DNA from 3 places in the Alkalihalobacillus pseudalcaliphilus genome. Region 1 is predicted to be linked to each of the others. Evidence: predicted binding sites of a transcription regulator. Region 1 holds the regulator's gene; each other region holds the start of a gene.
The links. Region 1 encodes LexA, which represses DNA repair genes until DNA is damaged. Its sites were predicted from a motif close to CGAACATATGTTCG; they were not measured.
Positions count from the first base shown of each region.

Region 2: a site for LexA is predicted at 1,777-1,790, ahead of PQ479_RS03965 (DNA polymerase IV). Genes of this name have one in related genera too.
Region 3: a site for LexA is predicted at 1,089-1,102, ahead of PQ479_RS17440 (ImmA/IrrE family metallo-endopeptidase). Genes of this name have one in related genera too.

Region 1 covers NZ_JAQQWS010000001.1:129,928-141,623, forward strand. Annotated here, with positions in the region: gene PQ479_RS00640 (alpha/beta fold hydrolase) at 1-321, shown strand, start outside; gene PQ479_RS00645 (hypothetical protein) at 563-877, opposite strand; gene PQ479_RS00650 (aldose epimerase family protein) at 1,178-2,224, shown strand; gene PQ479_RS00655 (GntR family transcriptional regulator) at 2,288-3,385, shown strand; gene PQ479_RS00660 (hypothetical protein) at 3,523-3,696, shown strand; gene PQ479_RS00665 (DUF6359 domain-containing protein) at 4,074-8,192, shown strand; gene lexA (transcriptional repressor LexA) at 8,240-8,869, opposite strand; gene PQ479_RS00675 (hypothetical protein) at 9,022-9,264, shown strand; gene PQ479_RS00680 (YneB family resolvase-like protein) at 9,260-9,907, shown strand; gene PQ479_RS00685 (DUF896 domain-containing protein) at 10,041-10,280, shown strand; gene tkt (transketolase) at 10,461-11,696, shown strand, end outside.
Region 2 covers NZ_JAQQWS010000001.1:818,713-830,408, forward strand. Annotated here, with positions in the region: gene PQ479_RS03960 (hypothetical protein) at 1-418, opposite strand, end outside; gene PQ479_RS03965 (DNA polymerase IV) at 497-1,732, opposite strand; gene PQ479_RS03970 (Na/Pi cotransporter family protein) at 1,944-3,572, opposite strand; gene PQ479_RS03975 (hypothetical protein) at 3,923-4,132, shown strand; gene PQ479_RS03980 (M20/M25/M40 family metallo-hydrolase) at 4,370-5,491, opposite strand; gene prli42 (stressosome-associated protein Prli42) at 5,844-5,933, shown strand; gene PQ479_RS03990 (L,D-transpeptidase) at 6,161-6,643, opposite strand; gene PQ479_RS03995 (aromatic acid exporter family protein) at 6,706-7,710, opposite strand; gene PQ479_RS04000 (amino acid ABC transporter ATP-binding protein) at 7,823-8,545, opposite strand; gene PQ479_RS04005 (amino acid ABC transporter permease) at 8,538-9,197, opposite strand; gene PQ479_RS04010 (transporter substrate-binding domain-containing protein) at 9,240-10,040, opposite strand; gene PQ479_RS04015 (hypothetical protein) at 10,399-10,563, opposite strand; gene PQ479_RS04020 (LysE family translocator) at 10,974-11,609, shown strand; gene PQ479_RS04025 (PAS domain-containing protein) at 11,664-11,696, opposite strand, start outside.
Region 3 covers NZ_JAQQWS010000010.1:115,150-124,241, forward strand. Annotated here, with positions in the region: gene PQ479_RS17435 (hypothetical protein) at 1-421, opposite strand, end outside; gene PQ479_RS17440 (ImmA/IrrE family metallo-endopeptidase) at 414-1,046, opposite strand; gene PQ479_RS17445 (helix-turn-helix domain-containing protein) at 1,181-1,567, opposite strand; gene PQ479_RS17450 (helix-turn-helix domain-containing protein) at 1,724-1,954, shown strand; gene PQ479_RS17455 (helix-turn-helix transcriptional regulator) at 1,958-2,176, shown strand; gene PQ479_RS17460 (group-specific protein) at 2,370-2,639, shown strand; gene PQ479_RS17465 (helix-turn-helix domain-containing protein) at 2,699-3,226, shown strand; gene PQ479_RS17470 (hypothetical protein) at 3,243-3,575, shown strand; gene PQ479_RS17475 (hypothetical protein) at 3,541-3,879, shown strand; gene PQ479_RS17480 (Rha family transcriptional regulator) at 4,105-4,713, shown strand; gene PQ479_RS17485 (hypothetical protein) at 4,716-5,588, shown strand; gene PQ479_RS17490 (AAA family ATPase) at 5,860-6,417, shown strand; gene PQ479_RS17495 (hypothetical protein) at 6,422-6,577, shown strand; gene PQ479_RS17500 (hypothetical protein) at 6,585-6,950, shown strand; gene PQ479_RS17505 (hypothetical protein) at 6,998-7,561, shown strand; gene PQ479_RS17510 (hypothetical protein) at 7,563-7,706, shown strand; gene PQ479_RS17515 (DUF3954 domain-containing protein) at 7,783-7,983, shown strand; gene PQ479_RS17520 (hypothetical protein) at 8,006-8,188, shown strand; gene PQ479_RS17525 (DNA N-6-adenine-methyltransferase) at 8,195-8,626, shown strand; gene PQ479_RS17530 (hypothetical protein) at 8,666-8,887, shown strand; gene PQ479_RS17535 (hypothetical protein) at 8,933-9,092, shown strand, end outside.

The DNA.
Region 1 (11,696 bases):
ACAGAGGAAGAGAGTGATTTATATCAAACTATTTTATACCGTAGAACGTCGACGAAAAATATGGTCAATGAAGTTAGTCAAATTAAAGAGAATGCAAAGAGAGTTGAAAAAGAGCAGCTTCCAAATGTTCCAATGCTTTTGTTCTCTTCTAATGGTCAAGGAACTGGTTGGGATGAGCGATCGTGGATAGATTTTCAAGAAGAATTTATCCGTAGGCATGGAAACAGTAAACTTATCAAATATAACAGTACCCATTATATTCATCATATAAATTTTGAGGAAATAGCTGAAGAGTCAAAGGAATTCATCAATGGTTTGTAAGTGTACTAATTTGATATAGTGTGCTGTATGACTAAAGGTTGAGGTAATTTAATAATAAATAAGAGTCCAATAGGTAAGGTCCTCCCTTTTTTTCAGCTCCTTTCATACTGTTAGTAACGTCAATTCTTCGGTAAGCGAGCAACTAGAAGTCTATGAGTTAGTTGCATTGTGGACGGGCATCTGTCTAACACCCATTTAATCAACAAACCTTGTTCACCCAAAGGCAAAAGCTCAATCATTTCTACTCTTGAAACATCGCTTTTATATATTTACCTTCTTCAATCTCAATGGCAATTGCTTCGTTAGGGGAGATATCGAATATTTGGTACAATTTAGTGCCTACCTCATAAATATTTGAAAAATTACCACCATACGCATTGTCTTCATTCGCATTGACTGTGATTTGACCAAGAAATTGTTCGATATTCATCTGTTCGATTTCTTCGTTGGTTAAGATATACGTGATGTCGTTAAATTGGACAAATTCAGAATCCCATAAATTGGGTGAACACGCAAAGAGTAATAAAAAAGACAAGGAATATACAGCTTTTTTCATGATAATCACTCTTTCTTATCATTATTATTCCATTCTTTTTTACCCCCTCTTACGAAAAAAATAACCAGAAAATACAAAGTTCTTGATTTAAATGCTCATAGGCTAATTAGTAAATCAATTATTTAGAATAAATCGTCTATTGGGTTAGATATTTCTTCTAATCGTCCCATTAATTATGTATACTTATACGTACGAGTTAACTTTTTTAGCTGTTACCATGCAAGATTTAATTTTCTATTGCGACGTTAAGTACGATATTTGCACCAGGTTTAATCACTTCCAAATGAAAAGGAGAACGAAATGGATATCACCAAAAAACAGTTTGATACATTATACGAACAACCGATCTATGAATATACATTATCAAGTGCAACTGATTTATCCATATCTGTCATTAATTACGGCTGCATTATTACTAAAATAATGATGCCAGATAAACATGGAAATCGAGAGAATATCGTCTTAGGTTTTGAACAAGTAAAAGGCTATCAGGAAGCTCCTTATTTCGGAGCAGTCATTGGGAGAGTGGCAGGAAGGATTAAAGGTTCAGAATTTCAATTAAATGGAACTAATTATCAGTTAGCTAGTAATGAAGGGGAACATCATTTGCATGGTGGTGTTAAAGGCTTTGACCAAGCGATTTGGCATGTGGAGGAAAAAAAGAGCGAGCAAGGTGTTGCGTTAGAATTAACGTATACGAGTGTAGACGGAGAAGAGGGTTACCCAGGTAATGTTACCATAAAAATAACCTATAGCTTAACATCTGATGACGTTTTTTCAATATCTTATCAAGCGACAAGTGACCAAGATACCCTTCTTAATTTAACGAATCATAGTTATTTTAATTTGAGTGGAGAAGCAAAAGAAACGGTGTTGAAGCATCAATTAACAATGCCAAGTGAGCACTTTTTGAAATTAGATGAACATTTATTACCAACGGGAGAGTATCATTCAGTTGTGCAAACACCCTTTGATTTTAGAAAAGGGCGTCTTATTCTTGATGGTGTGCATTCCGAACACCCTCAAAATCAATTAGTCGGCTTCGGGTACGATCATCCCTTTATCTTAAATGAAGGACAAGACTCACCGATTCAACTTCTTGACGAGAGTAGTGGCAGGCTTATGGAAGTAACGACGACCGAGCCTTGTGTTGTGTTGTATACAGGTAATCATATATCTTCAACACTTCAAATTGGTGATAGAACGGCAGAAAAATATATCGGTTTATGTTTAGAGACGCAAAAGCATCCAGATGCGATTCATCACCCCACATTTCCTTCTGTCGTATTAAAAAAAGGAGAATTATATGAATCTAAAACAATCTACACATTTTCCGTACATAGGTAAAAAGCTTCCTATTTAAAATTGAAGTGTTTATCATAGATTTCGTTTGTGAATTGGAGTCGAGACATGCAGACAAAATATAGTAAGGTGAAACAGTTTATTAAATCAAAAATATTTGATGGTACGTATGTTGCCCATCAAAAAATAAGTTCGGAAAATGAACTCATGAGAGAATTTGATGTCAGTCGCCATACAATTCGTGTGGCAATCGGTGAACTTGTTAGCGAGGGCTGGTTATACCGCGAGCAAGGAGCTGGTACTTTTTGTGCGGATCGGCAAGCAGCGATCAAAAAAGAGAATCATGAACAAAAAAATATTGCTATTATCACAACGTATATCTCCGATTATATTTTCCCATCCATTATTCGAGGGGCGGAATCGTATTTAAGCCAACGGGGATATCAGGTGAGTTTGTATAGTACAAATAATGATATTGAAAATGAGAAAAGAATTCTTGAAACCATTATCACACAAAACATTGATGGTGTAATTGTTGAACCTACAAAAAGTGCTTTTTCTAATCCGAATATAAACTATTATTTCAATTTTGAGCGGATGAACATTCCTTATATGATGATTAATGCGGCTTATGATGAATTGGAGCCAATTTGTTTAATGCTTGATGATGAGCGAGGCGGATACATTCAAACGGAGTATTTAATTAAGCTAGGGCATACGAATATTGTGGGCTTTTTTAAAACGGATGATTCACAAGGTACGAAACGGATGAAAGGTTATATTAAAGCACACCGTGATTATCAAATACCAATCCATCCTGCTAATTTGATTAGTTATACGTCAGAAGATAAGATAGGTAAGCCAAATCAAGAGCTAGAGCGAGTCTTGCAAACGAATCAAGAGTTGCCAACTGCATTAGTTTGCTATAATGATGAACTGGCTATTCAGTTATTAGATGTGTTAAGAAAACATAAAATACGTGTACCTGAAGATCTCTCAATAATTGGATATGATGATTCATTTTTGGCGACTGTTTCCGAAGTGAAGCTAACGACAGTTGCTCACCCAAAAATGAAAATGGGTGCCGATGCAGCTCAAATGATTCTCGGATTAGTAGAGAATCGTCATAAACGAAATCAAACAACGATTGAATCGTTTTTTTACGAGCCAGAATTGATTGTTCGAACCTCTACCAAAGAAATTTAAAAGAAGCCAAGTTTTTCATTTGTAGAGAATTATCGTCTCTATAGTTTTAAACCCTATCCTTACGTAATAAGATGTTATAATAAAGGCATGATGAAGATGAAAGGAAGGATGGCGAGAAAAATCGCCTATAAGTCAAAATGAAAAACTTTCAAATTGGATTAAATTTTGTATTAGTTTTACTTTGCTTACTTGTCGTAGACTGGGGCTTTGGAAAATGGATTGATTATGCTCTCATCATTGTAGCGGGCTTATTATTACTGACAACGATCTTTAGTTTGGCACTAAGAAGTAAACAGAAGAATACGAAGTAAAAGAGGAACTCCTTTTCGTAAGGAGTTCTTTTCTATTTTTATTTGAAAGTTAAATGGGTGGTGCTCATTTCTCAAGTGAACTTGACCTACAAAACACTCAACTCAATGGGTCTATCCTCATAGGTAATTGCTATTGTGAAATAGCCTTACTAAAGTTGAGAAAAAGGCCTATGATTTTGTCGATAAATTGAACAATAAGTCTTAAAGCTTCTCAATGCTTTTTCATACTTTAACCTTATTTTTACATAACGTTAATCTTTTCCTTGAGAAAAAGTGGTATTCTTTCCTTGTTAGGATTTTTTTATTATTGTGATAAAGGGTTTAGTTCTTGATCTACAGTGAAAAATCCGACTATTCAGTCTACAGGAGGGAAATGAATGAACAATCACCGTTTTATACGAGCTTTAAGTGTGTTTTTGATTGTGCTACTTACAGTCACTAGTGTAATGCCAGCTTGGCAAGGACAAGCACAAAGTGCGGATGGAGTTATTTCAGTAACAGAAGCCATTGAACATAATCAAGGGAGAGCGACAGTAGAAGGTTACATAGTTGGCACAGTGGCAAGCCAAAACAACTTTACGTTAGCACCACCTTTTACTTCAAAAACGAACGTTGCCATTGCGGAACATCCTGATGAGACGGATATACGAAAGATGTTGCCTATTCAACTACCAACCGGCCAGGTCAGAAATGGCTTAAATGTCGTAGATAACCCAGAGAATTATCATGCGAAAGTACAGATTACTGGAGATTTAGAACCGTATTTTTCAGTACCAGGTTTACGATCAGCTTCAGGCTTTCAAATAATAGAATATACGAATGAGCCTGCACCGCCTGAAGACCCTCAACACATTTCTATTGAGCAAGCAAGACAATTATCAATGAATACAGAAGTAATTGTTCAAGGTGTTGTGACCGTTGATACAGATACGATTAGTTCGGGAAATCAGTTTGCAACGTATATTCAAGACGAGACAGCAGGTATTAATATTTTTCATTTTAATAAATCAAACTTTCCTACTTTACAAAAAGGGGATTTTGTTGAAGTTCGAGGACATTTAACTGAGTATAACGGATTATTAGAAGTGGTCCCAACTGAAAGTGGAGTGACCAAGATATCAGCAGGTCATCCTTTACCAGAACCGATTTCATTAAACTTAGGCGATTTAAATGATCCTGTTATCGCCGAACCATTAGAAGGTCAATTAGTTGAAGTAGAAGGTTTTATTCAACATATACCTGATAGCCCAGCAGGTGGAGGTTATAATGTAAGTTTAATCGATGAGAATTTTGTCGGAACTACGGTACGAGTGATGGAAGGTACGGGTGCCATTGAGCATATCACAACAGGATCATGGTATTCTGTGACAGGTATTTTAAGTCAATATAATACGTATCAACTATTGCCACGTTCAAGCAATGATTTTACGTTGTTAGATGAACAACCCGAAGCTCCAAATCCAGAAGGAAAATATGAATCAACTGTAGCGAGAATTACCGATGGCGATACGATTCACTTAGCTACACCTGTTTTAGGGGCAACAGCTGTACGTTTTCTTAATATGGATACACCAGAGACGTATCAATCTATCAAGAACGAGTTAGATGAAAATCAAAAATATCATGGTGATTTAGCAACAGAATACATGAAAGAACTTTTAGAAGTGGGTGATGAAGTTGAAGTATTAGTTGGGCCAGAAGCAACAGACCAGTATGGCCGACTTTTAGCTCAAATTGTACGTAAAAGTGATGGATTAAATATCAACTTAGAAATGGTGAGGGCTGGTTATGCAACTACATATTTTATATGGCCGGTTGGTGACGCGGAAGATTATGAATTGTATCAAGAAACTGTTCGCAAAGCAAAGGATGCAGAAATCGGTATTTGGAATCCCGAAAATCCATTATTAGAGATGCCTTTTGAATTTAGAGCAAGGGAAACAGGGAATGGTCTACATCGATATGTCGGTAACTCGGATACAAAAACGTATGTTGAACCGAATGAATGGGAGCAGGTCCCTGTAGATAAAAGAATTTTCTTTGCATCGGTTGAAGAAGCAGAAGCTAATGGTTATGTAGAAGCGGGCGAAGAAATCATCCCGGATGAGGAACTCATTTCCATGCAAATATTAAGTGTCAATGATTTGCATGGAAAAATAGATCAAACTTATCCGGTAACGGTTGGAGAAGAATTATTACAAGTAGGTCGATTTGATTATGTGGCTGCCTATTTAAATGAATGGTCAAAACGTAATCAGAATACATTTATCGTCCATGCAGGAGATATGATAGGTGGCAGTTCACCTGTTTCCGCTTTATTTCAAGATGAGCCTGTGATAGAAATGATGAATGAAATTGGCTTTGATTTCGGCACGGTTGGAAATCATGAATTTGATGAAGGAACAGAAGAATTAATGAGAATTGTCAAGGGTGGAGATCATCCTGAAGGTAAAGGTTCTCCCGGATATGCGGGCATGGATTTCCCATTGCTTTGTGCAAACTGTTTGGATAAAGAAAGTGGTGAGCATTTCCTTCCGCCTTATGAAGTTGTTGAGGTTGAAGGCGAGCAAGTAGCTTTTATCGGTGTTAATACGACCGATACGGTTAATATGGTTATCCCTGATGGCATCAAAGATATTGAATTTACTGATGAAGTAGAAGCTGTGAATTCCGCTGTAGAAGAATTAAAGGCACAAGGAGTACGTGCGATTATCGTACTTGCCCATATGGCTGCCACACAGTCAGGTGAGACAGCGGTAGGCCCAGCAGCAGATCTAGCCAAAGAAGTAGATGATGAAGTAGATATAATTTTTGCCGGGCATAACCATCAAATTGTCAATGCGATGGTTGACGATGTCTTGATTGTTCAAGCTTATGAATATGGAAAAGCATTTGGTGCGGTTGACGTAACCATAGACCCTGTAACAGGAGATATAGTTGAAAAGGAAGCGGAGATCATCTATGTCGACCAAGCTAAAATCGAACCTGAACCAGCGGTTGGAGCAATTCTAGCAGACTATGAAAACCGTGTAGCTCCTATTTTAAATGAAGTGGTAGGGCATGCAGCAATTGATATGGTTGGTGGTTATTCTAATGATGGTGACACGGCACTTGGTAATTTAATTGCTGATAGCATGTTATGGCAGATGAAAAGTGATTTTGCTTTAATGAATGGTGGCGGAATACGTGACCAGCTCCCCGCAGGAGAAATAACGTTTAACCGATTGTTTAATATCGTACCGTTTAACAATGTCTTAGTAACCTTTGAAGTAACCGGAGCTGAACTACGTGAAATCTTAAACGCACAAATCACGAGTTATGGCCCGGATTTTAGTATAGCAGGCTTTCATTATACGTGGGATCAAACGAGCGATGAAGTTGTCGATATTATGTTACTAGATGGTTCTTTGATTGATGAGAGTAGAACGTATACGGTAACAACTAATAACTATATGGCTGAGTCAAATGGAGATAAATATCGATTAATGGGTCAATATGCGAAAAATATGGTAACTGGCCCAGAGGATTTGGAGGCATTGATTGCCTTTGTCAAAACATTCCATGAACCGATTGCCTATCACGTAGAAGGTAGAATTGCTGAGATTAGCTCATTACCGGAAGAAGAACCGACACCAGAACCAGAACCTGAGAATCCTAAGCCGGAAGAACCAAAGCCAGAAACACCAAAACCTGAAGAGCCTAAACCACATCCCGAGGAGCCTATTGATTTCTTAATAGCGGATATCAAAATGAGTGGGCATGAGGCTACGATTAGCTCAGAGAACTTAGACATGCTTGCTGAAAGTGCGACGCTCATCGTCGATTTAAGTTCGGTTGAATCAGAGGAACTGGTTCTTTCACTTACAGTTGAGCAAATGAGGCTTTTAGTGAAAAAAAAAGTATCGTTAGAACTCATCTCAACCGGTTTAACTCTTTTGATCCCGCTCGAGAATTTTACAGGTGAACAGTCCTTTCAATTATTTATAAATCAGCTGGTATATACGGAAGGCACACCAAGTACTGTGTACGAGTTAATAATTAAAGAAGGAAAAGACCTAGTCAAAACTTTTGACGTACCTATTACATTATCATTCACCTACGTTGCTGATGCCGTTACAAATAGTGAGAATCTAGCTGTTTATCATTGGAATGAAAAGAAACAACAGTGGGATGTTCTTCCATCAAGTAGCGTTGATAGTGAGCGTGTTACAGCAACGACAAACCACTTCTCTATTTTTACAGTTTTAGAAGGTGACAAGGAACAACTGGATGAAGAGGAGAAAAACGGGAATGATCATAATAAGGAAAAAGATCGTGAACAAAATCAAGATGATGAAGTTGATGGGGGAGGAACAGGAGGAACAGGTGACAATAATAAAAAGACGTTACCACATACAGCCACTTCTCATTATCAATGGCTATTGCTTGGGGTATTATTATTCATAATCTCTGTTATCATGTTTCAATATAACAGAAGACGTATAGCGATGAACTAAAAGAAAAAGCCTTTGGGTTCCAAAGGCTTTTTCTCATAAAAAACAAATTAATGGATCGTGCGGAACACACCAATTACTTTCCCGAGAATGGAAACATTTTTTAATAGGATAGGATCCATGGTCGCATTCTCTGGCTGTAGACGAATATAGTCTTGTTCTTTAAAAAAACGTTTTACGGTTGCTTCTTCATCTTCTGTCATCGCCACAATGATATCGCCATTATTGGCGGTTTGTTGCTGTCTCACAATAACCATATCTCCATTAAAAATACCAGCCTCAATCATACTATCTCCTTCAATGACGAGTACATACGTATTTTCATTAGCTGCTAAATGCTCAGGTAAAGGCAAATAACCTTCAACATTTTCAACGGCTGTAATAGGAAGACCTGCTGTGACTTTCCCGATAATCGGAATATAATTTGCTTTTCTTTCCACTTGATTGGCTTCCACCATCGTATCATCCAAAGTTAATACTTCAATCGCTCTAGGTTTAGTAGGGTCTCTACGGATAAACCCTTTCTTTTCCAATCGAGATAAATGCCCATGGACGGTGGAACTTGAAGCTAGTCCAACTGCTTCGCCTATCTCTCTAACTGAAGGTGGATATCCTTTTTTTCGTACTTCAACTTTAATATAATCTAGTATTTCTTGTTGCCTTTTTGATAGTTTTGTCATGAGCTGTCACCTCGCTTATATTTCCTTCGTAACTAAATTGTACCATGCGAACATATGTAATGCAAACATAAGTTCTAAAAAACGGTTGACACAAACAGTTGTTCTCATTTATGATAAAAGCGAACGTACATTCTATAAATGAGGTGTTTCGGATGAAAAGATTATCAGGGCAAGAGTGGGCGATTGTTTGTACAGGTTTTTTGACTTTAATGTTTATGTGCTTTACTTTACTATTGACTAATGATGAATTAGAGAAACATGAAATAGTAATAGAATCTTCAGAGGAAATTGATAGAGTTGTATCAAATGCTGAATTTGAAAAAAGAGAAGAGCAGAAGTCGCAATTTACTGTTAATCATCAAAAGGTGGAATTAGAGGAAGATGGAGAAAATTAATGTCGTTTTATATTGTCGAGTTAGTACAGATAAACAAAGTCAACAAACCTCGCTAAAAAGACAAAGAGAAGAACTGACCGATTATGCAAATCGTTTAGGCTGGTCGATCGTTCAAGTATATGAAGAGATTGAAAGTGGTTATTCCATTGATCGTCCTGGACTTTTAGATATGTTAGAAGAATGTAAAGAAGAGACTGTTCATCAAGTATTAGTTCAGGATGATACACGGATTGGCAGAGGTCATGCCAAGATGGCTATCTTACATGAGTTAAGAAAATATAATACATCTATTTACACATTTCAACATAATGGAGAATTAGAATTATCAGATGCCGATCATATGGTGTTAGATATCGTGGCTATTGTTGAAGAATATCAACGGAAACTACATAATTTGAAGATAAGTAGAGGAATGAAAAAAGCCGTTCAAAAAGGATTTAACCCACAAAGAAATATTAAAAATCAAGAAGCGGGGGGGAGAACCAAAAAAGAAGTACCGATTGAGGAAATTGTTCGTTTACGCCAACTTGAATTAACGTTTCATGATATTGCAGCGACTTTAAGAGGGTTTGGTTTTGATGTATCAAAAGCAACCGTGCACCGTAGATATCAACAATATATAAAAGAGAGACAATCTGAATAAATACGTGTATGTATTTTCTTTTTCGATAGTTTATGATCAGGTGAACGCTAATGCTTGCATCAATGAAATTAAACATGCTACACTCATTAAAGGTTTAATGGGGATGTTTTGTATAAGAAAGTGAGTGGATGATATGCTATCGAAAGACAAGATTAATCGTATAAATGAGTTATCAAAAAGATCAAAGACAACGGGGTTATCGAAAGAAGAACAGTTAGAACAGCAGAAGCTCCGCAAAGAATATATTCAAACATTTAGAGGGGCATTTAAAAATCAATTACACAGCGTAAAGGTTGTCGATGAAAACGGTGATGATGTGACACCGGAGGCACTAAAAAAAAGCAAAGACACGTACAAAGGGTTTACCCATTAAATAGACAAGGCTGCTGCTAGTTATTCTGAACATAATTAGCGGCAGCTTTTTATATGTTCTATAGAGTGAAATGAGTCAGTATCAATTTTTTTATGAACACCTTAATTGCTTGTGATTTATGTGTATAAACGATATGATAAAAAGCGAAGGTAATGGATTTAAAGGAAAGGATGAAATAAAATGACAACTACTATTGAGCAATTAGCAATTAATACGATTCGTACACTCTCTATCGATGCTGTAGAGAAGGCAAACTCAGGTCATCCGGGGATGCCAATGGGGGCAGCTCCAATGGCATTTAGTTTGTGGACGAAGTTCATGAACCATAATCCTGATAACCCTAATTGGGATAATCGTGATCGTTTTGTTTTATCCGCAGGGCATGGTTCCATGTTATTGTATAGCCTCCTACATTTAACGGGTTATGATTTACCTCTTGAAGAATTGAAAAATTTCAGACAGTGGGGTAGTAAAACACCAGGACACCCAGAGTTTGGTCATACGGCAGGAGTAGAGGCTACAACTGGACCGCTTGGACAAGGTGTTGCCATGGCAGTTGGTATGGCCATGGCAGAACGCCATCTCGCTGCGACTTATAATAAAGAAGATTATCAAATTGTTGATCATTTCACATATAGTATTTGTGGTGATGGCGACCTGATGGAAGGTGTATCAGCAGAAGCGGCTTCCCTAGCAGGACATTTAAAATTAGGGAAATTAGTCGTTTTGTATGATTCAAATGATATTTCTCTTGATGGTGATTTACATATTTCTTTTTCAGAAAGTGTAGAAGATCGTTATAAAGCATATGGTTGGCAGGTCATTCGTGTAGAAGATGGACGAGACTTAGCTGAGATCAACCAAGCAATTGAGCAGGCCAAAGCTGATGATAGACCAACATTAATTGAAGTGAAGACGGTGATCGGCTATGGTTCACCGAATAAATCTGGTAAGTCTGATTCACACGGTGCGCCATTAGGTGCAGATGAGATTACACGCACAAAAGAATATTATAAATGGTCATATGAGCAAGAGTTCCATGTACCAGAAGAAGTAGAGGCATTCTTTGCTGAGAAAAAGAAGGAAGGTAAAGAAAAAGAAGCGAAATGGAATGAGCTTTTTGCTGCATATCAAGAAAAATACCCAGAATTAGCCTCTCAATATGAACTAGCGATGGCCGGCAAACTTCCTGAAGGTTGGGATGAGGCATTACCACGTTATGAAGCTGGTTCAAGTGTAGCGACGCGTTCTTCTTCTGGAGAAGTTTTGAATGCGATTGCTAACAAAGTTCCTCAAATCTTTGGAGGCTCTGCTGATTTAGCTGGTTCAAACAAAACGTATATGAAAGGTTTAGGAGACTTTTCAAGAGACCATTATGAAGGTCGCAATATTTGGTTTGGTGTACGTGAATTTGCA
Region 2 (11,696 bases), 690 kb from region 1:
TATTAGAAGCATCGTTCCCCTCTGATAGGAAGGTTTGTATAGATCGAATGGCCTCTTGAGAGAGCGGAATCTTATTCGCTTGCAAAATTTCTAGGGCTCGTTTTAATTCCGGACTACCTTTTATATGAGGTACTTGTTGTTGGTTTGTTAGAGCTTGTTCATTTTGAGAAGTACGATTAGGAAGTTCTTTTAACGTGTAGACTCCATCTTTTTCAGCAACGACTTCAACCGTACTACGTGTTTGACTAGGAACCCCCTCCGGAAAATGAGCTTTCACTTCTCTTCCTTTTATTAAAACCGTAGCCTCTGTGGAACTATGCTTTTCTGTTACGGTGACTGCGACCTTCTCACCTGATTTCACCTGGGCTTGTCGCTCATTTGTTTGGCTTGTTTGATAAGTCGGAATCTGTATTTGCATCTCTTTTACTCCTTCATTCTCGCTATATCTTATATCGACATCTTTACTATGATGTTCAATAAAAAAAACGTGACTTCTTTACTGATCTAAAAAGTCACGTTGGAAACTCGTTCTTATATAGGAAGGTTCTTTTTCCTCTTTTTTACTTAATTGATCCGTCTTCACAAAAACATCCGCTCCAAACTTCGCTTTCATCTGATCAACCATTTGCTTTAACTGATGCTTTTTTTCTTCCTCTTTGTAATGAAATAAGTCAAGCTGCTTGTAGGCATGCTGCTGTTCAACTAAATCATACGTACTAATCCCGAGTAAACGAATATATTGGTTGTTCCACGAAATGAGAAATAGCCTACTAATCTCTTGATAAATTTCATCCGCAGATTGAATCGGGTTGTCTAATTGATAACTTTTCGTTGTCGTTTTCCAATCAGCATAACGAATCATTAACTGAACCCCGAAAGCACAGACACCTTTTCTTTTCAAGCGCAGTTCAACTAACTGAGCTAATCGTTTTAATTCCTTGTTAATCTTTTCTTCGTTCATCGTATCATATGGTAACGTTGTTGAATGTCCGATACTTTTAAATTCATAGATAGAGTTAGGATCTATCACTCGATTATCAATACCTTGGGCACGTTCTTTTAAATCGATTGCATGTGAACCAAAATGTTGTTCAAGAAAATGTGGTTCCGCCAAAGCTAGCTCACCTATCGTTGTAATTTTATATTTTTTCCATTTCTCAACCGTTCTTTTACCGATGCCATACATCTCACTAATATCTAGTGGCCATAACATTTGCGGGATATCCCGTTTCCTCAATACCGTAATACCTTTTGGTTTTTTCATATCACTGGCCATTTTTGCTAAAAATTTATTAGGTGCAATCCCTATACTGCACGGTAAATCCATTTCCTTCAGTAATCGACTTTGGATTTCCTCCGCAAGCTGGATCGGGTTGCCTTCTTGTAAATAATAGGTTGCATCTAAAAAGCCCTCATCTATGGATACAGGCTCTACTAATGGTGTGTAGCCTTTTAACAACTCAAACATTGCTTGAGAAGCTTCTTTATATCTTTGAAAATGAGGAGGAAGCAAAATTAAGTTCGGACATAGCTTTAAAGCCTTCCAAACAGGCATCGTTGTTTTTACACCTTTCGCTCTTGCTTCATAACTACTCGTGACAATAATCCCTTTTCTTTTTTCGACATTGCCTGCTATCGCAATCGGTTTGTTTTTTAAGTCTGGATTATAAGCCATTTCAACCGATGCATAAAAGCTATTCATATCGATATGGAAAATAACACGCCTACTCATCCAAACTCACCTCTCATCCCATATCCTTGTCTCTTTATTTTATACGAAAATCCGTTCGCCCTCAACCGTTCTATCTACTCTATATAAGGGATATCTTTTATGAACATAACTTGAGAACAAACTTTTGTATGACGGCTAGATGGAACCATATCTTAATCTTGTGCAAAAAAAAGCTGTATGGAAGTTAATTCTTCCATACAGCTTTATCGTATCAATGTTCCTCTAACACTGCCTCTGCAATATTTACGGAATGGTCTCCAATACGTTCTAAGTTACTAATAATATCAACGAAAACAATACCAGCACTTCCTGTACAAACACCTTCATTTAGACGCTTTATGTGCTTTTTACGTAATGTTCTCTCCATTTTATCAATCTGTTCTTCTTTAACAAGAACTTCCTCTGCTAATTGATGATCTAACGATTGTAAAGCCTCCAATGACTCCTTATATGTTGTTAACGTAAGGTTAATCATCTCTTTTAATTCATTCATTGCTTCCTTAGACAACTCAAACTTATTAGATAGCTGGTAATCAACCAATTCTTTCACATTCTCAATATGGTCACCGACTCTTTCAATGTCACGAACGGCATTAACTAATACCGTATGCAATCTTGTATCAGCCGTTGACATAGTATGACCAGACATACCAGCTAAATAATCCGTTATCGCGTGGTCGAAGGTATTAATAGCTTCTTCATACATTAAGACTAATTCACCATGTTTTTTATCTTTTGAGTCCAAATATTTAGTTGCTTCTTCCATACCTTCAACGGCATGGTTACCCATTCTAATTACTTCCTCACGAGCTTGTCCAAGAGCTACAGATGGAGATTGCTCTAATAACAGTGGACTTAGGTTTGGTTTGTAATCAATGATTTTATCTTCACCAGGAATCAACTTCGTTACAATCCAAGCTAAGACAGCTACGAATGGTAATTGAATAAGTGTGTTCATCACATTATACGAACCGTGAGCAAATGCAATGGTCATTGGCCCATTTAAGTTTAATAATTGCTGTAGATACTCAATTAAAGCTGTAAATGGTACCAATAGTACTAAGAAAAAGACTGCACCTATTAAGTTAAAGACAACATGTGTTAATGCTGCACGTCTTGCTGCAATCGTGGTTCCAATCGCTGCTAATAAAGCAGTAATCGTTGTACCTAAGTTATCACCTAAAAGAACTGGTAAAGCTGCATCTAAAGTCATTGCACCTTCAGCCATGAATCCTTGTAAAATACCAATGGTTGCGGTTGAACTTTGTATAATAATCGTCATAACCGTTCCGACTAGAACCCCGAGCAATGGATTATCACTCATGGTTAACGTCAATGTAGAGAAAGCCTCTAAATCAGCTAATGGCTTCACAGCACCGCCCATCAGCTCTAAGCCATAAAATAAAGCACCAAAGCCAAAGAATACTTGTCCAACGTAGTTAATGACCGGTTTTTTAAAGAAGAAAATTAATGCTGTACCGACAAATAAGATAGGTAGTGCATATTCACCAATATCTATCCCAATAATAAAAGCTGTGACAGTTGTACCGATATTGGCACCCATAATGACACCAATTGCTTGTCTAAGTGTCATAAAACCCGCACTAACTAATCCAACGGTTAAAGCCGTTGTTCCAGAACTCGATTGTATTAAAATTGTTACTAGAATACCTGCAAGAACACCTTTTACAGGGTTAGATGTCATTTTATCTAAAATCTCTCTTAGGCGATTACCTGCTGAGTTTTTAAGGCCATCACCCATAAATTTAATACCAAATAGGAAAATCCCTAAGCCGCCAAGAAAATAAAAGATCGTCTCTTGGATATTAATTTCAACCATTCATTCCACTCCTAGAGGTTATTTTTCTTTTTCCGCATATTAGCATAACTTTTTTTATGATAACTGTAAACACAGATTAGTCATCATTTACACATTTTTAATAATGTAATGCTCACCTTTACAAAACCTTTACAATTGAACCCTTATTTTAATAATAACTCATAAAATATCAGTGAATTTTCTAACATTTTAATTTATATGGTAAATGAAGGGATTTACATTATTAATGTTGAAACACTTACATAATGATTATTGAAAAATTCAAAAATACTGATAAAGAATTGCTTTATTTTTATATGTACGTTAAGGTTAATAAAAGACAGGTTCATATTACAGTTGGGGGTGTTTTGATGTCGATGTATGTAACACACTCAAGTCAACCAAAAGTATACTCTGACCTTCTCGAACATGTCCATAGCACTATTCAAAATTACCGTCTCGTAAATTATCAATCACCATCTATTATTCAACTAGCTGAGATGTTAGGTGAAGATGAAGAAACTATTTTAGAGTGTTTAGAGTTTGGTCGAACAAGCCCTGAATCAAGGACTTTCCATTAGTCATTCGTTCAAAGGTTAGTATGTCCCAAAATTCAACATAGATTCCTACTTTATAGGATCATATAAAAAAGAAGGTCAAGTGCGACCTTCAAAAATAGTAAAGTCGGAGACATTTTTTGTGTGGAATGTCCCCGACTTTTACTATATGTTTTACAATCAAGTGAGGCTGTCTGTCTTATAAAAGGGATTATAAAAAAGAATGCGATAATCAACTTAATCGCACTCTTTTTTGGGTCATTATGATTGGGTTGTCTGTCTAATGATCGTCACGACAAGCTCTGCTAGTTTATTTAATTCCGTAATTGACATCTTTTCATTTTTCGTATGGATTTCTTCATAACCAACTGCTAAATTCACCGTTGGTATGCCCATCCCGGCAATAATATTAGCATCACTACCACCGCCACTTTGTAGAAGCTTCGGTTCTCTTCCAATTGATTCAATCGCACGTTTGGCTACTTCTACAACTTCATCACCTTCTGAGCGCTTATAACCCGGATACATAATCGTAATATCAACCGTAGCCTTTGTCCCCATTGAAGCTGCTGTCTCTTCAAATGCAGCCTTCATTTTCGAAACTTGCTTTTCTAACTTCTCATTAACAAGCGAACGTGCTTCAGCTAAAATTTCTACGTGATCACATACTATATTCGTTTGAGTGCCACCTTCAAACCGACCAATATTAGCTGTTGTCTCATTGTCTATTCTTCCAAGTGGCATGGAGGAGATAGCCTTGGCCGCTACAGTGATAGCCGATATTCCTTTTTCCGGAGCAACTCCTGCATGAGCCGTTTTTCCATGGACAATAGCTTTAACTTTAGCTTGAAAGGGAGCAGCAACAATAATATCTCCTACAGGTCCATCGCTATCTAGTGCAAACCCATACTTTGCGATTAAATCTTCACGCTGTAGTTGCTTAGCTCCTACTAAACCGGATTCTTCCCCTACAGTAATAATAAATTGTATGTCACCATGATTTAAACCCTGTTCCTTTAGAAAATGAATAGCTTCAATCATAACCGCTAAGCCAGCTTTATCGTCAGCTCCTAAAATCGTCGTACCATCTGTTACGACATAGTCTCCTTCTATAGATGGTTTGACCCCTTTACCTGGTACAACTGTATCCATATGAGATGTGAAATAAATCGGATCAATACCTTCCTGATTAGCAGGTAGCGTACAAATTAAATTACCTGCACCATGTCCTGTTTTACTTGCAGCGTCATCTTCTTTTACTTGTAACCCCAAACTTGTAAATGTTTTCTTCAAATATGTAGCAATTTCACCTTCAAATTTTGTTTCTGAATCAATTTGAACTAATTCTAAAAACTGATTTAATAGTCGTTCTGTGTTAATCATGCGTCTATTCCTCCATCAATTAAAATACTTCATGATCTTACCACGAAGTTAACATGAGATCATCTTTTTGAGTGCTTTATTTAAAAAGTTCGTACAGGTTCTCTTTCTAAAGCTCATACCTAGTATGTTGGTACTTCATTTGGCACTTCATACCGTGATTCAGCTTTTGCTCGTGCTTCTTCGCTTTCCCTACAGGATACCACTTCTTTTTACTCTGGTATGTTGGTACTTCCACCTAATAAAAGCTTCATTAAATGATTATTTTCTTAATACTATGGTATTTTTAGAAAAGCACTTGTACACAGCTTCATTTCCAAGTAAAATAGATGTAGTGAAACTTAGGAGGGTTAGCATGCCACGTAAATTCCAAAAAACTATAATTTATATCATGATTATTACGATGGTACTTGGGACCGTATTAATGGGAGTTAGTTTTTTCTAACATAACCTTAACATTCGATGAGAATTAATTGAATCAACTTATGATTAAAAGGACAAGGTGAATGAGCACCTTGTCCTTTTGTATGAAAGTGCGAACATAGAGCGTTAATCGTCGCTACCGAAAATCATGCTGCGCGTCCTGCCTGGTGGCGGCAAAGTGAGTCGGGCTTCGTCATAAAAGTTACTCCCATACTCGAGTGCAGGGCTCAATTGACCGCTGCTAAAATCTTACATAGCACCTGCCTGTTTGGCAAGTTCGGTAAAGTCCAAGTTTTGATTGGTAATAAGAACTTTTGTTCCAATTGGAATTTCCTCAAATAATGCTTCTATTTCTTCATTTGGTAAACGGACACAACCAGCCGTCACATATTGCCCAATCTTTTCTGGATGATTCGTTCCGTGAATACCATAAATGCGTCCATCGGTTCCTTTCGCGTCAAAGCCAATCCAACGTGTGCCTAATGGATTATTCGGACTACCTCCTTCAATATCTAACTTTCGATAATAAGGATTCTCCGCTTTTACGACAATCGTGAATTCACCTAGCGGAGTTGCATTAACGATATGTCCACTAGCAACATCATGAATGCTTTGAATCTTCCCTTCATTAATAAACGCCAGTTCATTTTTCGCCGTATCAATAATCAGATAGGGATCACCTACAGTCGGATTGACTCCTAGCGGCCAAATCGGTGATAAATATGCGAGCATCGTACAAAATAAAATCAAACCTCTAATCAAAATTAATACCTACTTTCGACTTATCTGTTTCTTTATTCTGCTGCTTTGAGGTCAGTTTTATCCACTTCATTCCATAATCGATCTTTTATTAATAAATATTGCTCTAACTCATAAAGGATATAAGAAAGATTAGAGCGTTCCTCAAACTCCTGTTGACTTTTAGGTAATTCCAATTTCCGAAAATCATTTCGTATTTCTGCTAACTCCCCTAAAAAATAGGCTACATAGTTATTAGGGCTTACTGCTTTAGCTAGCTCTTCAATAAATCGTGCCACTTTTTGAGACTCAGGAGAATTTGCATGTAAAACGGATACAAATGGCATCATCCGCTCAATCACTTCAAATTGTTTTTCACGCATAAGGAAATAATGATAATAATGGTTTTCAAATCTTATTAATTGATTATTAATACTTCTACTTGCCAAACGCCGACCATCTTTTAACACCTGAACAGACTCGTTAATCTCTTTCCCATCCCAGTCCTCATTACCTTCCCGTAAATAAGTTGCCAATTCATTTAATATGTTAGAGATATTCTTTTCAATCTCACGCCTATATTTCCTAAGCTCTTTCTCATCACTAGGCATATAAAGGTTCATACACAAGGCGACCCCAACACCTATAATTATTAGATATAATTCGTTCAAGAAAATTGTCCAAGAAAACTCCTGTAGCACATAAATATGTAATAAAATAACACAGCTCGTTACTAAACCCTCTTGAATTTTCAAAACGACGACAAGAGGTATAAACAATAGAAGAAATAAGCTCAAACTCACAGGATGATAGCCAATCAATTCAAAAAGCGACGCACTTAGTAACAAAGCGAGGACACAGGCTAATATTCTTGCCCAAGAAACGATTAATGAATGTCTTCTTGTCACAGAAATACATAAAATCGTAATAATAGCAGCAGATGAATAAAAATCTAAGTCAAAAAAACGAGCAAGCCCAATGGATATACCTGCCCCTAACGCTGTTTTTAACGTCCGATAACCAATTCGATATTTCGGTAACCTTCTCCATGCTTCACTCACATTCATTCACCCTAGCTTTTCAAAGTTATTCTATATTATACGTGTATATATAAGAATATACTAGAAATCAAAGTATAAAAAAGCGAAAAGTCTCATTGACTTTTCGCCTATATTAAAGAACTTTTTCTAGAAATTCCTGGGCCCTTGCAGATTGTGGATTAGAAAAAAATTGTTCGGGTGTCGCTTCCTCCACTAGTAACCCTTGGTCTAGAAATAAAATACGATCAGCCACTTCTCTAGCAAAGCCCATTTCATGCGTCACAATAGCCATCGTCATTCCGCTATCTGCTAAATCCTTCATAACAGCTAACACTTCCTTGACCATCTCTGGATCAAGTGCTGAAGTCGGCTCATCGAATAACATCATCTCAGGCTCCATCGCTAAAGCTCTGGCAATCGCAACACGTTGTTTTTGACCACCAGATAAACGATTAGGATACGTATCCTTTTTCTCGAGTAATCCAACCTTCTCCAAAAGCTCTTCTGCTTTACTTAGAGCCACTTGTTTAGTTTGACCTTTCACTTTCAAAGGAGCATACGTTATATTCTCAAGTACTGTCATATGTGGAAATAGATGAAAGTGCTGGAAAACCATACCGATTTTTTGTCTGACTTTATTAATATCCACTTTAGATTTGGTAATCTCAATATCACCAATAAAAATTTGGCCACTAGTCGCTTCTTCTAGCTGGTTCAGACAACGTAAAAACGTTGACTTACCCGAACCGGATGGACCAATAATAGCGACGACATCACCTTTAGCAATTTCTGTAGAGATCCCTTTAAGTACCTCATTTTTTCCAAAGTTTTTTGTTAAAGCTTTTACATTAATCACCGCGTTTTAGCCTCCTTTCAAGGAGTCGACCTATCAAGGTTAATCCCATTACTAATGTATAATAAATAAGACCAACAAATAATAATGTCTCTAAATACAAACCAACTTGGGCATTAACAATTTGAGCCCGTCTCATAATATCCGTAACGGCAATGGTCGAGACAATCGCTGATTCCTTTGTCAAGTTGATGAATTCATTAAATAAAGCAGGCAAGATATTCTTAAACGCTTGCGGTAAAATGATATTTATCATCATATGACGATTCGAAACACCAAGAGCTTTTGATGCTTCGACTTGTCCTTTATCTACCGCTTGAATACCAGCACGTATAATTTCCGAAACATAGGCGGCTGAATTGAGACCAAAAGCTAAAATTCCTGCTTGATAAGCGGTAATATCTATACCCATTTGTGGTAATCCAAAATAAAAAATAGCTAGTTGTAAAATTAACGGCGTTCCTCTAAATAAAGATGTATAAAAATCAGCACCTAATCGTAAGATCGTATACCTACTAATTTTTAAAATAGATATGATAATACCGAGTATTAATCCAATAATTAAAGCTACTGATACAAATGATAATGTTACCCAAACCCCTTGCGTAATATAGGGGATATAAGGAACAATTTGATCAAACTTCAAAAAATCCATCGAAACATCCTTTCTTACGTTTACGAGAAAAGGAGTGATGGATTATTCTACATCACGTACCCATTCATTAATGAGCTCTTCCAATAAACCACTTTCAATCATCTCGTCTAAAACTTCATTAAATTCTTCCACTAAATCACTACCTTTATTAAAGGCAATCGCATAGCCACCTTGATCCTCAGTGTCAATCGCAAATGAAGCAAGTGTATCTTGACGCTCTGTGTAATCAGCTGCAACCGAGTTCTCCATTAAAATACCAGCGATACGACCCGTTTGTAACTCTTGAACCGTTTCTGGGATACGATCAAAAGGTTTGACTTCAAACCCGTACTCCTCACCAAGCTCCTCTGCGGCATCTTGTTGAATAGATCCTAACTGAACACCAATGGTTAAACCTTCTAACTCTTCTAATGTTGTATAACCGTCTTCCTCTAAGAACACCATCTCATTAATCGCATCATAATACTCTGTAGAGAAATCTAGATTTTCTTTTCTATCAGGGGTCGCATTCATTGCTGAGATAGCAAAATCTATACGATCACTTTGTAAAGAAGGCTGTAAGGTAGAAAAATCCATGTTCTCGATTTTCAAATTATACCCTAATTCACTAGTAATATGTTTGGCAATATCAATATCTAAACCAACATACTCTCCTGTTGTAATATCTACAGATTCAAATGGTGGATAATCTGCAGAAGTCCCCATTACTAATGTTTCTGCATTTTCATCCACCTCTGTTTCACCTGAACCTTGATTATTGTCATCAGCTGTTCCACAAGCTGCTAAAAGTCCTACTGATAATACGGCTGTTAAACCAATTTTTGACCATTTCATTTTATTCATTTTTAAAATCCTCCAAGACAATATTTAATAATTATACCCACTTATGCATAATAACACATCATCAAATTATTGAAAACTAGTTTCACAAAAAAAGATGATATTTCTCCATTATCGGAATAGTTAGACTTTTATTTCTTTGGTATGAATGAGAATTCATACTCACTGGTCACTTCATTATACAAACTTAACAGTAAATATTCTTCATTGGGAAAAGGTATATAATTCATCATTGCTTATGATAAATGTTGAGGGCTTTCTCTGCCTGGGAACGTAATCAAAGAGGACTTGTTCAACTAGTATACTCAAAAAAAAAAAGATGGGAAACACTCCCCATCTTTTTCCATTAAGAATCTATATTTTACTCGAAGTCACCGCCCATGTCGCCGCCTTCTTCGCCATCCATCTCTAGCTCAGGGTTTTCATTTAATGCTGGGTCTTCCATTTCTCCATCTCCACCACATGCTGCTAACATACTCACTGAAATTGCACCGGCTGCCAACATATACAAGAATTTTTTACTCATTATAAAACGCCTCCTAATTAGATTCATAGTTTTAATTTGGTGATGCCCATTTCTAAGTTGTTTCGCTGTTCTACTTTTATACTACCCGATAGTAACTAGAGAAATAACATAAATTGTTCCATTTACATCCTTTCACAACAGCTCAGAGATTGTTTGATTTTCTCACACATCTTTTTAAAATTTATTTGGCATTCCCATAGATGATACAGATAAGATATCGACATGTAAGGGATAAACCTAAAAATTAAGCGAAAATTCACTCAATCATTCTATTTAGCTAACATTTATATGAGTAACTTTGATCCATAGCAAGGTGTCGCTTTAATTAACGTGGTTTACGTTTAATTATAATTATCTGTTCTATCTAAATTACATAGAGCATGTACTATCATTAGGAAGGAGGTTTTACATTGACCCCATTTTTCTCTTCACTTCTTTTAGGGATAAGCTTAGCAGCCCCTGTTGGACCAATCTCTGTGGAGATTATTCGTAGAGCCATGAAACATGGATTCTTTAACGGCCTTGTTGTTGGTTTAGGAGGAATAACTGCAGATATCTGTTTTATGCTACTTATATTTTGGGGACTTCATCCTCTTTTACAACATGAATATGCCCAGTTTTTTATGTATTCTTTTGGAGCTGTCATCCTTATTTATTTGGCGATAAATAGTTTGGACACTACAAGTATTTCAAAGATGAATAAGCACAGCAATGAACCTGCTCATTCCAAGCAATTAAAGAAATCCTACCAGGTTGGCTTCTTCATTGCCTTATTTAATCCCATTAACATCGTTTTTTGGTTTGCTATATATGGTTCCGTTTTAAGTGAACAATTACAGCAACCTTTTACGCTGATTGCCCTGCATAGCAGTGCTATATTTTTTGGTATCTTATTATGGAATTTAAATATCGCTTTTTTAGCTCATTTCCTACGTACATTAATGAACCCATTCGTTTTCCGCTTTATCCATATAGGTGCTGCTATACTTCTTACCGCCTTTTCCATTCACTTTTTGATTAAAGCTCTAACTATTTTACTCACATAGAAAAAGCCTCCCAAACAAGACTTATTTTAGTCCGAGGAAAGCTTTTTACATTTCTTAAGTTAGCAATACTTCTTCTGGAACCGGAAC
Region 3 (9,092 bases), on a different contig from region 1:
AGAAATCACTGAAATTTATAATTTTTAAATTATCATGTTGTTTGATAAAACCTATTTCAACGCCTATTATCCGTATGTTCTCACTCATAAGCTCCATAGGTGGGTATATATGGTCTGGCACAGTAAAAACAGAGGTATCAGGTGTTACATTGGTAGCTAATCGGATAATATACTTTTCTTCACTCCTCACTAATACAATTTTTTCACGGATTGATTCATAATAATAATTTTGAAATAACAAGTAATCGCCAGCATTAATACCCATTGCGGACAATCCATCATCATCTAACTGAATCGCATACATGGCAGTATGGTAATCCGAAATTTCAATAAATGAATCCCATTGAAGTTCATCTTGAAAATCAACTACAAAGAATCCATTTGTATAACCTTTTCCTACTACTGGTATTTGTTTAGACATGACTTTCCCCTCCATCGATGACTGCGACTAATCCCTTATTATAATTCATCATATAAGCTTTATTACCCTTCTCATACACGTAATCACAATTCATTTGCTTTCTATATAACATAGTCGCTTTATATTGTGAATTAACTTTAACTTGTAATTCTGTACCAATTAATTGACGTTCAAAATGCTCTAATCGCTTTTTAGCGAAATCATAGGTTACATTAAATTCATTCGCTACAAGGTTAATTGCCCTATAACGTTCAGCTGGTAATTCAATTTGAGCTAACATGAATGTTGGTATACAAAAGTGTAAAGCGAAGTTGTCTGCCTTCATTTCTTGGTAAGTTAGAAATAGTTCAGGCATGCTGGTTTGGTTTCCGTATTGGGTCAAAAAGTGGCAGACTTCATGTGCGAAATCTTGCCACATATCTTCAGCAGACTGGTTGGAGAAAATATTGATACAAGGAACTCCCTTAAACACTACTAATTGACTACTGAGCGCTAGAGTTGTCAATTTGATATCTAATGCTTCAGCAATATAAAACATATCTAATGCATCGGGAGCAGTAACATCAATCCGAGTTAAAAGTTCTTCGATTGTATCTTCTAATTTTGTACTTTGATAACTAATCATAGTTCCACCCGCCTATTTCCATAGTTGTTACATCCAATTATAAGAACATATGTTTGTTATGTAAAGTTAAAATAATGAATAAATTGATATTAGAGTAAAATAAAAAAGCACATCAAATGATATTGGTATGCTTTTTATTCTTCTTTTTTTTCGTCTTCAATGATGTATTTAAAAAATCTTCTAAGTTCAGCTTTTTTCTCTTCGGGAGCATTTAGATAATCCTTAAAGAAAATTTCTGTATCAGGATCATTCATTGCTTCTTCAATTTTATTATCAAGTTGTTGTTCCTGAGATTCAATATTATTATGAATGTCCGTTCTACCAAGAAGGTAGTCTGTATTAACATCAAAAAAGTCAGCGAATTTATTAATGATACCTGCATCAGGCATACGTGATCCGTTTTCGTAACCAGAAATAGTTGATTCGGCTAAATTAAATCTTAACCCAAACTCTTTCATAGTGTAGTCCGTTTTAGTTTTTCTTAATATCCTTAAACGTTTTCCAAATTCTTTTTTATCCACATAAATCCCCACCTTATCTACATCAATTATACTTTGCGAAATGCGAAGAATAAAGAAATCCGAAAAAACTTTGCGAAATGCGTTGACACTTTGCGTTTTGAATAGTAATATTGAAATTAACAACGCATTATGCAAAGTGAAGAGGTGATAATAGTGATTAATTCTCCTAAGATTGCAAGGTTGAGTTTAGAGCTTTCTTTAGAAACTGCAGCAAAGAAGTTGGGGATTTCCGCAGGATACCTATCTCAGATTGAAAATGGCCAAAGACAAGTCAGTAAAGAAAGAGCAACTCAAATTGCTGACTTGTATAAAGTACAGAAAGAACAAATTTTTTTAGCTTCGCGCTACTCAGTACGCGAAGTTGGAAAAGCAAAAGGAGGTGACTAACCTATGATTACTAACTGTGTAAGAACGTTAAGAAAGACTAATGGTTACAACTTAACTCAAGCAGAACTAGCACGACAAATTGGCGTTGCAAGACAAACTATTGTTGAACTAGAAAATGGTCGTTCGCCTTCTGCTGATTTACTTTTAAGGATTTCAAAATTTTTTGATATGGATTCTAGAGATATCTTTCAAAGAAATCATAAGTCGAGTAAAAAAGCTTGACAAGCTATTTAAGATAATTTCCATTTCGTTACTAATTTTTATATCGTTTGCTATCGTTTGAAATTCAAAATTCTAAAATACACATTTTTCAATTGAGTATAACCCCATTTGTAAAGCCAAATTGGAAATTGCTTAAATTGGTAAAATAGATGTAACGGGATAGCGACTATTTCTCAAGAAAGGAAGATCAAGAATGATTGATGTTCAAATTGATGAGCAAGAAGTTAAGACAATGTATCTAAACAAGATTGAAGAGAAGATCAAGGAAATTGATGCAGAAAAGTTGTTTTGGGACACGAAGGAATTAACTCGTAGAACATGTATGTCATGGGGCACAGTCTTAAATACATTCTTCTATGAACCTGATTTCCCGAAATTTAAGATTGGTCAGAAATGGTACTTCCCAGCGGAAGAAACTAAAAAATTCCTTCTTTCTTGGCTTGAAAAAAATGGCTCAATTTAACTTTATCAACTCGTTTGAAACAATTAAATATTATAAGTGTCACAAAGGAGTGAAATCAATTGTCATTAGGTGAACAAATTGCGGAAAGTAGAAAACGCACAGGTTTGACACAGCAAGAACTGGCAACTAGAACTTCATATTCACGGTCACGAGTAGCTAACCACGAAACAGGTGGTAGGGCGATTGTAAAAGAGGATTGGCCTAGTTACTGTGCAGGCTTAAACGATGCAGAATTCACGTTGGAGCTTCATAGTTTAGCGACAGGAGGAATCTATACACCATACCTTAACGGACCATTAGTGGAACACCATCCTGCTTCATTAGCCTTCTTGATTCGACAACAGATTAAGGAAGCTAAAGAACACATGGAACAGATTAATTTTTCGAAACCATTTTCAGTTTTATCAGACAGTGAAATTGACCATATTGAAGCAACGATTGATGAATTGTTAGATGTGCAAGCAGCCGCTCAAACGTTAGTTATTGACTTATGCAGTCGTTTGGATGGTCTCAGCTTTAACGGTCAGGTGAAACGCTGGATAGGTAGCAGGACGGCAATGGGGATGATTGCAAGAAGAAACTATTGAATGTGAGGTGTTTGTTATGAATGATGAACAGGGAAAAATGCTACTTGGATTACTTGTAGATAAATTTCGCTGGCTTGGTGGTGATGCTTATCTTGCTTTGAGCTTTAATGATGATGCCTATCTTGCAATTAAAGAACTTGAAGCTTCATATCATCGTCATGTCACTCAATATGTTCAGATGGCTATTAAATTTTCCGATTCTACGAATTTGTTGGCTGATTGTAAAAAAGTAATGGACGAATATAACTCTTTATCAGAAATCATAACTGTATATTTTGAATCAACTGATACAGAAAGAAAGGTGAGTGAGTTAATTGAAACGTTATCAAGTAATCAACAAAATCAATGAAATATTTGCGAATTGCTTAGGGTGCCAAAGAGCTCCTGCTAAAGAACGTAAAGAGAAGTCAAGTGTTTGTAAAGCGTGTCCTGTAGGGGCTGAATTAATGCAATTGGGAGATGAGCTTTTAAGCATCAAATACAAAGAAGTTAGTCTAACCAATGAAGAAGTTTTCTTTGTAAATAAGCACATTAAAGCTTTGGGGAAAGAAAAAGGGATTAACAAAGCATCTGAACGTCTGAACATCAAAGCAGAACATATCAATAGATTTTTGAAGGAAACAAAAAAGAACCTCACACCAGTAACGGCATAAGGTACCTCAGCAAGTACATTATATCAGTTTTAACTGGTGTGGGAAAGGTAGTGGACTGGATGTATCATAAATTCGCTTTACCTGTTATCTACCAGTCTTTCAATCATTCGAGATATGCACAATCATATTTAAAGCACAATCATCCTGAAATGGATTTTATAGAAGTAAAGAATGGTTTTGTCTTATGCAAGAAGAAGGACGAGCCAGAAGGAGGATTTAGAACTTATGCAGCAACTACAAGAAAGCAAAAGCAACCTGGTCTTTGTTAGTAGCGATAAGGCGGTCACAGATTCTTTAACCATTGCACATGCCTTTAACAAAGGACACGACAAGGTTTTGAGAGATTTTCGTTCATTAAAATGTTCTGAAAGTTTCCGACTCGCCAATTTTGGAGAGTCGGAATATAAGAACAAGCAAGGGCGTTTGATGCCCATGTTCACGGTAACTTTTGATGGGTTTTCAATGCTTGCTATGGGTTATACGGGCGAGAAAGCAATGGAATTTAAAGAACGCTATATCAACGAATTTAATAGGACTCGCCATTTTTTGGAGAGTCGGAACCATGAGCATAAATTACTCAGTTTACAAGTAGATGCAACATTAATTGCAGCAGAGCAAAAGGAAATTCAACAATTAGTATCTGTGACTGTTCATAGCCTATATCCAAGAATAACTGTTGGGGCAAGGCGTAAGTATTTTGCAAGACTTTATCAGGACTTAAAGGACAAGTTCCTTATTACATCCTATCGAGATATCAAAAGATCCGATTATGATGCAGCGGTTGATTTTATTCAAAATTGGCACTCTCCAAATTTGGCGAGTCGTAAGGAGTAGCTATGAGAAAACAATATTTATTAGATGAATATCCACTACTTGTCTTACCATCATTGGCTGTAAATGTTGGTCTGAATAAAGCCATAGTTCTCCAACAAGCTCATTATTGGTTACAGAAGTCCACTAAGTCGATGAAAGGGAGAACTTGGTTTCATAAGACTTACGAAGAGTGGCAAGAAGAATTTCCGTTTTGGAGTATAAGTACCATTCGCAGGGCAATAAGCGAGCTGGAGAAGGAAGAGTTGCTACTTGTCGACAACTTTAATCAAAAAGGTTACGACAAGACAAAATGGTATTCAGTTAACTATCCGAAGTTAGAAAAATCAGTGAACAGTCCATGTGTTCAAAATGAACAGTCCATCTGTTCAGAACGAACAGATGCATGTGTTCAAAATGAACAGATCGATGTGTTCAATATGAACAAACCAATACCAGATATTACTACTACTACTACTATTACTACTAAAAAAGAAGATGACGTGGACAAATTAGGAAATAGATTCATCGAGCTTCGAGCAAAAGGCGTCATGCTAAAAGCTCTTGACTATCAATCTATTGCTAGAGTCCTCAAAGCAGTACCGTTAGAACAAGCAATACAGTTGCTAGAAGCTTTCTTTTTGGAAAGGAAAGGTAAGACTACGATTCATTCGTTTAGCTATTGCGAAAAATACATAATCGAGCAATATGACACGATAATAGCTAGACAGGATGCACAGAGGGAGAGGGGAGAGCATGAACAGTATTCAAGACGTAATGGCAAGGTTGATGGCGAAAAGTCCACATCTAGCCAAGCAAATGCAGGAGTTAGAAGAACAGAAAAGCAATATCTTGTCGGGGAAGATGGACAGATACCGGATTCTGAATACGACTTCTGATTGTCCACATAACTTATGTGATGGTAGAGGTTGGATGCATAAAGAAGATTTGTTATATCATTTTTTATCACCAGAAGAAAAAGCTACAGCCAATCATGTCATTTACGAAGAGTGCTTGTGTAATAAAGCAATGAAAAGAAAAAAAGAAATTGAGAACACCTTAAAGAGTTCTAGAATTCCCGAAGCTTTCCTAGATGCTACTGTAAATAATTTTGACCTATCGAAATACAATCAGCCAGATGAACGTGCACGGGCTGCCTACGCTAAGAAAATGGTAGGGGAATACATCGTGAAATTTCAGAGCATTAAGAATGATGGTAAAGGTTTATATTTTCACAGTCCGACTAAGGGGTGTGGGAAAAGTCGGTTGGCACTTTCTTTAGCCAATGCCTTATTTAAAAAATATGCGCTTGTACCCGTTTATAGTACTGTTTCAGACTTGTTTGATGAAATCAAGAGCACGTGGAATCCAGGTTCTAAATTTTCGACAGCAAACGTTATGGATATGTACCGAAACGCACAAGTACTCATCCTTGATGACATTGGCGTTGAAGAAACGAGTGGTAGAAACAATGACCAAAACAAGTGGAAAGAGGGCATGATGACCAAACTACTTGATCATCGAATGAATAACAAGCTCATCACTATTTTTACCGCAAATTTAACCATTGAGGAATTGACAAGACCATCCCTGTATCCTATGGGGAGGGTCGAAAGCAGAGTGAGAAAAATGGCTTATCCAGTATCCATGCCAAACGAAAAAGTTCGTGATGCCGAGTCAGAGCAAGAGAATCGAGCATTTGAGCAAATGTTAATGGGGGAGGGGTGATTGGATGGGGCAGCTATTAGATGCATACGAGAATAAGAGACAGCAATTAATTTTTAAGATGAAAGACAAGGTTGATGCAGATTTAGTTCATATGAGCTTAACTGAGTTAGTTAGAGAATGGCGAATGTACCAAAAGCAAAGAAAAAGTATAAGAGGATGAAGGACTTATGGTTGAGCAATTATCCTTGTTAAGACCGACTTTTGATGAGACAAGAGCAAAGTGGACGAGGGAATCTAACCAACAGGAGCCATGGTGTTATCTCAAAGTCTGCATACCTGATCAAGCAAAATCGCCTGAAGAAATTAATTATAAAGGCGATTGCAAAGAGCAAAGTCATAATTGCGAATTATGGGAGCATCTTGCCGTAGCAGCTTGGAGAGTAAGTGAAAACGACTTTGATACCGTTGCTAAGATACTTGCTGAGAAACGAGATCTACAAGAGCCAATCATCATCAAGGTTTATCAAAAAGAGTCAGAAATTTATTTCGATATTGAAGTCATTGAATATTTAGAGCGGAAGGTGATTACATGATATGTCCAACTTGCAACAGACACGTAAATAAATTAGTAGCCACGGGGATGAAATCAACCGATTTAGCTACAGGAAAACGCATTAATATCGACTTATGTTTAGATTGTGTATCAGAAACGATTGATATTTTGAAAAAAGAAAGAGTCGTTGAATTAAAGTCGCTTTTTGAGATGCAAAGAAAATTAGAGAAAAACCAACCAACTATGACCCAAAAAGAGTTTAAAGCATCGGATAAAATCACAAGCTTTTGTCAGAGTTTTACGAAGTTAGTTGTGGCTATTCGTGATGGTGATGATGCTCCTTTAAAATTATTCACGAATGTGCTCTCTTTAGCTCTTTCAATCGGAATTGAGTTTAATTATGAAAAGCAATCCATTTTAAAAATATCTTTTGATTCACCTGATTTTGATTTAAATAGTTATAGCAACTACATGTATGTTTTAAAAGAAGCTACCACTCTTTATTACAAACGCGATTTGAATAGCTATCTCTTTTTGTTGCAAGGTGTCATTGATCAATTTGGTGAGTTAGGTATGAAGTGGGTAGAAGTCGAAGATGAATTTGAACAGTTCACAATCATTTCAAAAGTTAGAGTTGCGGAGGGTTACTGATATGGGAGTATTGAAGACGTTAGTGGATGTAGTTCAGGAAACAATTGAGATTTCGAAAGCATTTAATCAAGGAAAAGGTACTAAAAGAGTTAGCAGCGGTTTTGTTAAAAGAAAGACAATAAAAAGGGTGAAGAAGTTATTTTAAAAAGCCCACTCTCCTTAGAAAGTGGACCATAATATCTCTCAACAAGATTATTATACCACGCTTGGGAGGCGATGACATGTCTAATAGTGTTATTGCAGTCGATTTAACAAAATTAACTGCTGAGATTGATGTGACACAAAATCAACTGGTCGTTGTGAGTGATGGAAAAGTGACAATTCTTAATGGCCCGACAAGCGGACACGGGGAATATGCTTGCATCTGGAAAGATGGAAAAGTATTAGATGTCATAAAAAGTGAACGCGTAAGGGTCAAATAAACATTGGGGAAGTGACCTTTATATGCAAACGTGTAAAAAACATGTATTAAAAACGGAAGTACATGCATGGGGCGTTTATCGCCCTGCATGTGGTTGCCAAACTTGCGAAATGAAAGCTATTGAATATGCGATTGAATTTAAAAAATTATTAAATCACTTTAAAATGACGATTGCAGAACGGAAACAAATTAGAGAAGGGAGTTGAATCAGTTTGTCGTTAAATCAAGGGATGTTTACTTCTTCAACTGACAAGTGGGAAACTCCCCAGGCATTTTTTAATGAGTTAGATAGGGAATTCCGCTTTGATGTAGATGTTTGTGCAACTGAAGCAGATAAGAAATGCGAACAGTATTTTTCGCCCCAAGATGATGGGTTATCCCAAAAGTGGGAAGGTACTTGCTGGATGAATCCACCTTATGGTCGAAAAATTGGCTACTGGATCGAAAAGGCTTATGAATCATCTCTTCAAGGGGCTACGGTTGTTTGTTTGCTACCTTCTAGGACTGATACCAAGTGGTTTCATGAATATTGTTTGAAGGGCGAGATTCGGTTTATCAAAGGAAGGCTGAAATTTGGCGATAGTAAAAATTCAGCACCTTTCCCGAGTGTTGTTGTTGTTTTTCGAGGTAAGGGGATTAAGTGAATAGTATCCAAATTAAATGCAATAAGAAAGGTTTAATTCATGAAGGAATATATTGTTCGTTCAAGTCACTTAATCCCTTCTAAAGTCAAAGGAGAACTACCAGAGGTTGTTTATAACTATATTGCCAATGATTCAAGTATAGGAATTCATTACACCCTAACCAGAGAACGTGACTATGCTTATATTTTCGTGGATTACGAAAAAAAGGATGCTGAATTCATTGCCGAATGTTGGGGGATGAAGCTTGTTGAATTAATATGATTAATTAAATGTATCCATAAAATGTGTCATAAAGGAGTGTCAATAATGAAAGAAAACGATCATTCTTCTTCATTTACGATGGATTATGATAAGAAAGAAATTGTATTGACTGTCTATGATAAAGACAAAAAAATAAAAACTCGTTTAACTGAAAAAGATATTATATCAATGAAGAGTTGGTTTGAGTTAGCAAAGCATATGGAGG